2 regions of the Gilliamella sp. W8136 genome follow, and region 1 is predicted to be linked to the other one. Evidence: riboswitches for the same ligand, from Rfam matches in the RefSeq annotation. Region 1 holds a riboswitch; the other holds the start of a gene.
The links. A riboswitch is a leader RNA that binds a small molecule or an ion and turns the genes downstream of it on or off. The one in region 1 is predicted to bind preQ1.

Region 1 (3,508 bases):
GACTCTTTTTTAAGCGCTTGTTGCTCAAGTTTAAGCTGAATAATACGGCGTTCAAGTCGATCTAATGATTCAGGTTTTGAATCCATTTGCATACGAATACTCGATGCAGCTTCATCAATTAAGTCAATGGCTTTATCAGGAAGCATACGATCGGAAATATAACGATGCGATAACGTTGCTGCCGCCACAATTGCCGGATCGGTAATTTGTACATGGTGATGTAATTCATAACGTTCTTTTAAACCACGCAAGATAGCAATGGTGTCTTCAACAGTTGGCTCAGCCACATACACTTTTTGGAATCGACGCTCTAAAGCGGGATCTTTTTCAATATATTGACGGTATTCATCTAACGTTGTTGCGCCAACACAATGTAATTCACCGCGGGCCAATGCAGGTTTTAACATATTACCTGCATCCATTGCGCCATCACTTTTACCTGCACCGACCATGGTATGGATTTCATCAATAAATAAAATAATGCGCCCTTCTTCTTTGGCTAAATCTTTTAAAACAGCTTTTAAGCGTTCTTCAAATTCACCTCGATATTTAGCGCCAGCAATTAAAGCTCCCATATCTAAAGACAATACGCGTTTATTACGTAATCCTTCTGGTACTTCACGGTTTACAATGCGTTGTGCAAGTCCTTCAACAATTGCGGTTTTACCCACACCAGGCTCACCGATTAACACTGGATTATTTTTAGTACGACGTTGTAATACTTGAATTGTACGGCGAATTTCTTCATCACGCCCAATTACTGGATCGAGCTTACCTTGTTCAGCACGCTCGGTTAAATCAATGGTATATTTTTTCAACGCACCACGTTGATCTTCGGCATTGGCATCGTTCACGTTATCACTTCCTCTTACTTGACTTACGGCCTGATTTAATCTGTCTTTTGTGATCCCTGATTTTTTAAGAATATCACTAAGACTACCCTTTTCGTCTAAAGCCGCTAAGATAAAGAGTTCAGACGAGATATAACTATCGCCATTTTTTTGTGCTAATTTGTCACAAAGATTTAAAACGCGGACAAATTCTTGTGATGGAATAACTTCACCACCCACGCCTTGTACTTGTGGCAATCGATCAATAGCTTGATTTAATTCTTGCTGTAACATTGCTACATTAGCACCAGCCGCTGCCAGTAAAGGCTTGACACTGCTACCTTCTTGGTTAAGCATAGCGGATAAAACATGGACTGGTTCTATATATTGATTATCTTTACCTAATGCTAATGATTGTGCATCAGCTAAAGCTTGTTGGAATTTATTAGTGAGTTTATCTAACCTCATATTAACTATCTCCTGAGCAATAGATTTGGCTTAAATGCTTTAAGCAGATAAACCATTTGCATGGTTACTAAATGAGTGTGGAAAGATAAATTTCAAGAGTTTTTTATGAAAATTTTTTACAAAAAATCGACAATAAAATTAATTTATATTCTGTTGTTGAAATAAGCAAAATATAAACGTTCAATTTTACACCGTTAGTGTAATAAATATTGCTCGGAATAACAATTGTAAGATGACAATTAAGCATTAATCCATTATATTAGCCGCTCTATTTTGTTAGGTGGTCTAACCGTGGTTCGTAATCCATCCCACGAAAAAAAACTAGGAATCATACATGTTCAAAATTGCTAAAGAATTTCAATTCGATGCTTGTCATATGTTAGACGGGCATAACAAAAAATGTCACAACCTGCACGGTCATACTTATCGCTTATTAGTCGAAATTAAAGGGGATCTAATAGATAACGGTTCTAGCGCTGATATGGTGATGGATTATGCTGATTTAAAAGCAATAGTGAAACAGCATATTGTTGATCCTCTCGATCATGCTTATCTATATAATCAAAATAATCCAAATGAGTGCCGTATTGCTTCATTATTAAAAGAGATGAATCGCAAAATCTTCGCCTTTCCTTGTCGTACAACTGCCGAAGGTATGAGTAAATTTATTTTTGATTGTCTGTCACAATATTTACCCATCTCAATGATCAAACTCTGGGAAACCCCAACGTCATACTGTGAGTATCATCGGAGCGAAAAATGACAGAATTTCGCATTGTTGAAATCTTCGAATCATTACAGGGCGAAGGTTACAATACAGGCATGCCTGCTATTTTTATTCGTTTTGCTGGTTGTAATTTAAATTGCGTTTGGTGCGATACTAACTTTCGCCAATACACCCATTTTACATTAGAGCAGTTATTGACGAAAGTTAAACAATATACGAGCAAAAACATCATTATTACTGGTGGTGAACCAACTATGGTTAAAGCGCTACCAGAGTTACTTTTACCACTAAAACAGGCTGGTTACTATATTGCTATTGAAAGTAATGGATTAGGTAAAGTCGATCCTCTAATTGACTATATCGCCCTTAGCCCTAAATTCTGCTATCAAGCACGGTATCAAAAAATCATACAACCAACTGCAAGTGAAGTGCGAATTGTTGCCGAAAACCATGCGGACTTTCTTCCTTTTTGCCAATATATTGAACAAAATATTCAAGCAAAACGTTATTATCTTTCCCCTTGCGAAAAAAATGGTGAATTTAATATGTTTGAAACAATTGAATTACTTGGCAAGATTAACCAAAACCGCAACGACAACAAGTGGCTACTCAGTATTCAAACGCACAAGTTTGCAAATATAGAGTAACCTTTTTTAATTAACTGCCAAATATAAAAAAATCAATTCAATCTATAAATTATGCTTTAAATTTTAATTGTTTAGCTTTATTATTGTCCAATATTCTTTGGGTGATGTTTATGTTTAATCGTATTTTAGTCGGATTATTTTTTTTATTCACATTGGTTCATTACGCATATGCCAATACGGCAGTTGAGTTTTACTATATAAATTGGGAAATGGTTTGTGATAATACCTTGACTTGTCGTGTGGCAGGTTTTGGTAGAGAGTTAGATGATGGTGATAGTCATATATCAATTCTACTCGAGCGCAAAGCTGGTGCAAATCAACCTATTACTGGTGGTTATTTTAAATACGAATCTTATAAATATGAAGACGATGACAAAAAAGAGCAAATACTAAAGAATCACCCAATCAGCCTAGTTATTAATAATAAAGACTTGGGTACACTAATAAAGAAACCCAATTCTATTTATCAATTAAAACCTCATCAATTAAGCGCACTCCTTAGAGTATTAAAAAAAACTGATAATGAAATTTTTTTCAAGCAAGGCGACAGATATTGGGAGTTATTTGATATAGGCTATAATGCGGTAATGTTAAAAATGGATGAAGTACAAGGCCGTATCGGTACAATTGGTGCAATAATAAAATCAGGTAAGAAAAGCGAAAATCATGTTTATAAGCCAATACCTGCTCCGGTCATAAAAAAAGGTACTGTAATTAAGTCCGATGAAAGTAAAAAACTAACATTAGACGAAGTAATAGCAATTTTTCCTGAATTTAAAACACGCTATAGTGACGAAAAAGAAGCTGACTGTTTTTCTTATGATTTAGATGATGAA
Region 2 (3,508 bases), on a different contig from region 1:
ACACCTGTTTCCTTGTCAACTAATTTCAGTAAATTTGAAAAATTTAATTTAGGAAGAAGTGGAACAGAAAAAGTCACGACTAAAGTACTTGATCCATCAATAATCATCTCCGAACAATCAAGAATTTCAAATTTTTTATCTTTATATTTTTCGATTAATTCTGGTGTTGGATTAAATACATTATGCAATTGCGAATTAACACTCGAGTTTTGAGTTGTGCTATTTTTTTGATTAGCGGTTATATTTGTCGTTAGCTCGTTGTTTTTTGCTTGTGCACATAGTGTTAAAAACAAACCCAACATAGCTAAGAGTTTTATTAATCTCATGATTCCACCCAATTCCTTTTATTTCACTAAATGTTGTGACTATTTTTTGCCGATATTATGCACTGTCACCAAACATTTAGCAAAATATCTTTACAGATAAATTGAATTTTTAGGTAAACAACTAAATTTTTGAAAGAATCGTTGATCTGTGATTATTGGAAAGTAGTATTACTCACATTTAGAACTTATTGCGTTATCAATAAGTTCTAAATGTTGACAATTTCAGAATTATTAAGCAAAAACTGGTCGATTTATTGCTTTTTTGCAGTTAATTTTTTTAAGATAAAATTCAAAATAATTCCATATAATGGTAAAAAGAATAAACCACAAATTAAGATTTTAAAACTATAATCCATTAACGAAATTTCACCCCAATGATTAGCCATAAATTCATCACTACTTTTGTAAAAGGCAATAGCAAAAAAGACAATAGTATCTATACCATTACCAAAGATTGCTGAAGCTGAAGGTGCTACCCACCAAAATTGATTTTTTCTTAAATAGTTAAAAACAGTAATATCCATTAATTGCCCAACTAAATAAGCTGCAAAACTGGCTAATGCTATGCGAAAAACAAAGCTATTAAATTGGGTCAATGCTGACCAACCTACCCAATGGGTTTCGAAAAATAGAACCGAAATCAGATATGAAAACAGTAAAGCGGGAATCATAACCACAAAGATAATTTTTCTTGCCAAACTGGCACCAAAAATACGGATAGTTAAATCAGTGGTTAAAAAAATAAATGGAAATGTAAAGGCTCCCCAAGTAGTATGAAATCCAAAAATATCAAATGGAATTTGCACCAAATAGTTACTGGAAGCAATAACAATAATATGAAAAAAAGCTAACCAGCCTAGTGCTTTATGCTTTTGCTGTCGAGTAAATTGTTTTTCAATCAATTGTGAATGAACGTTCAAATACATATTTGTTTCCTTTTTTAATGGGGTGAGAGAACCCAGATAAATATTTTTTAAGTTTTGGCCAGATATTCTTGTAGACCTTTATCACGCAGCATACAACTTGGACATTTACCGCATCCCCCTTCTACACCGTAATAACAGGTATGAGTATTTTGACGAACATAATCAAGATAACCCAATTTATCAGCCATTTCCCATGTTTGAGCTTTAGTAAGATACATCAACGGGGTTTTAATATTAAACGCATAATCCATCGCTAAATTCATAGATACATTCATGGATTTAATAAAAATATCACGACAATCTGGATAACCACTAAAATCGGTTTCACATACGCCGATAATAATATCTTTAATATCTTGCTGTTTGGCATAACAACCGGCTAACAATAAAAACAGCATATTACGACCATCGACAAACGTATTTGGATAATCGCCATCTTGTGCAGCTTTAATTTCTTGTGAATCGTCAATCAAAGCGTTATTGGTCGTCTGTTTAATAACCGATGTATCAATAACGGTTTGCTTGACACCTAAATCTTCAGCAATCCATTTAGCTTTATCTAATTCAATACTATGACGTTGACCATATTGAAAGCTGATAGTTTCAACATTTTCACGTCCATAATCGGCAATGGCTTGTAATAAACACGTAGTCGAATCTTGCCCGCCAGAAAATATCACGAGTGCTTTACGATTTTTCATTAAAAAATTCCTGTCAGATTGAACAAATTAGCGATTATCGACTTTTTCAGGATAAAGATCATGATTCGCTAAACGATTGAGCGCAATTTGCTCCCACCGAGTATCAGCTTTACCATAATTGGCATAAGGATCAATTGAAATACCTCCACGTGGTGTGAATTTACCCCACACTTCAATGTATTTAGGATCCATTAATTTGATCAGATCTTTCATAATGATATTGATGCAATCTTCATGGTAATCACCATGATTACGAAAGCTAAACAGGTATAGCTTAAGAGATTTGCTTTCAACCATTTTGATGTTAGGCACATAAGAAATATAAATTGTGGCAAAATCAGGTTGCCCAGTAATAGGACAAAGACTGGTAAATTCCGGACAATTAAATTTAACAAAATAATCATTACCGGGATGTTTATTATCAAAAGTTTCCAGAATTTCTGGACTATAGGTTGTTGGATAGCGAACAGACTGATCGCCTAATAATGTAACGTTACTCATAATTTTCCTTAGTTTTTTAGCGTGGGAGGTTCACGAACCACGAGACAAACCGCACACATTACTCTTTTTTACAAAAAAAGTCTAGAATATCGTTCTTAACCCTTGTGATTAAACATATTGAAATAGAACATGATAAATAATAACAGAATGATGAGATAAATGGGATATAACAAAATAAACAGGGAAATAATGAAATTGTTTTTTGAAAAAGTGTTACAAAATATGAAATAAAAAATTGCCTAAAAATTTTTGCTCTAAAAATTGATTAGGCATCGTTGAAATCAAATAAGGTTGGTTGTTTTTCTTTTATCATTCTTTTGTGAACACGATCGATTACCTTGCGAATGCCTCGCTCTGTCATATTATACTTTTGACTAAGTTCTGCGTAATTGTTACCCTTGAATGAATCATAAATCTGCAAGTCTCGCTGATTTAATTTAAAAATGTAATCGCGTGGGAATGTGAAATTTTGACCACCAAATAATTCTGAAATTGTATTTGCAATGCTATCACCTAACTGTGCTGCAATATCTTCAGGTAAACCGTAATCCATCGCATCGTTAGCTACAGATAATGATACATGTGTTAGTAATTCATGACGTTTAATAGACATTGCAGACTTAGTCATAATTTACGCTCCTGTTTTCTTCTTATACCAATCTAGTGCACCAGGTATATTTTTTTCTAATTTATTAAAATCGATACCGGCTCTATACATCTGTTCAAAATACTCTTCATTACTACTACGAATTGGTTTGTCTTCTTCTTTATGTTCAACATATGCAAATAAATGCTTAGTTGATTCATAAACAGATTTTAAGTAGTTATGATTTTTAAACGGTTTATACTCACTAGTTAAACGCTTAGCGTGAATATTATTAACTGTTTCTCGTAGTGCGTGAGCTAGATGCCTGCTTGGTTGATATAATTTTAGAACTTCATTAATTAAGTTTACTGCTCTAGAATTACTCAAATTTGATTTTTGAGTACGAAATAAACCAATATAGGCAATCATCGGTTTAGCACAGCCATAGTTTAAATTACTTACTAATAT

Region 2: it holds a riboswitch for preQ1, as region 1 does, so the genes downstream of both, queF (preQ(1) synthase) here and queD (6-carboxytetrahydropterin synthase QueD) in region 1, are expected to answer to the same signal.

The regions. Positions count from the first base shown of each region.
Region 1 is NZ_JACFQU010000013.1:2,355-5,862, reverse strand. It holds gene clpB (ATP-dependent chaperone ClpB) at 1-1,298, opposite strand, end outside; PreQ1 riboswitch class I at 1,584-1,629, shown strand; gene queD (6-carboxytetrahydropterin synthase QueD) at 1,633-2,061, shown strand; gene H3T96_RS09660 (7-carboxy-7-deazaguanine synthase QueE) at 2,058-2,672, shown strand; gene H3T96_RS09655 (DUF1176 domain-containing protein) at 2,783-3,508, shown strand, end outside.
Region 2 is NZ_JACFQU010000011.1:43,660-47,167, forward strand. It holds gene H3T96_RS08645 (alpha-2-macroglobulin) at 1-326, opposite strand, end outside; gene H3T96_RS08650 (7-cyano-7-deazaguanine/7-aminomethyl-7-deazaguanine transporter) at 578-1,252, opposite strand; gene queC (7-cyano-7-deazaguanine synthase QueC) at 1,300-1,953, opposite strand; gene queF (preQ(1) synthase) at 1,981-2,454, opposite strand; PreQ1 riboswitch class I at 2,457-2,501, opposite strand; gene H3T96_RS08665 (Mor transcription activator family protein) at 2,720-3,082, opposite strand; gene H3T96_RS08670 (hypothetical protein) at 3,086-3,508, opposite strand, start outside.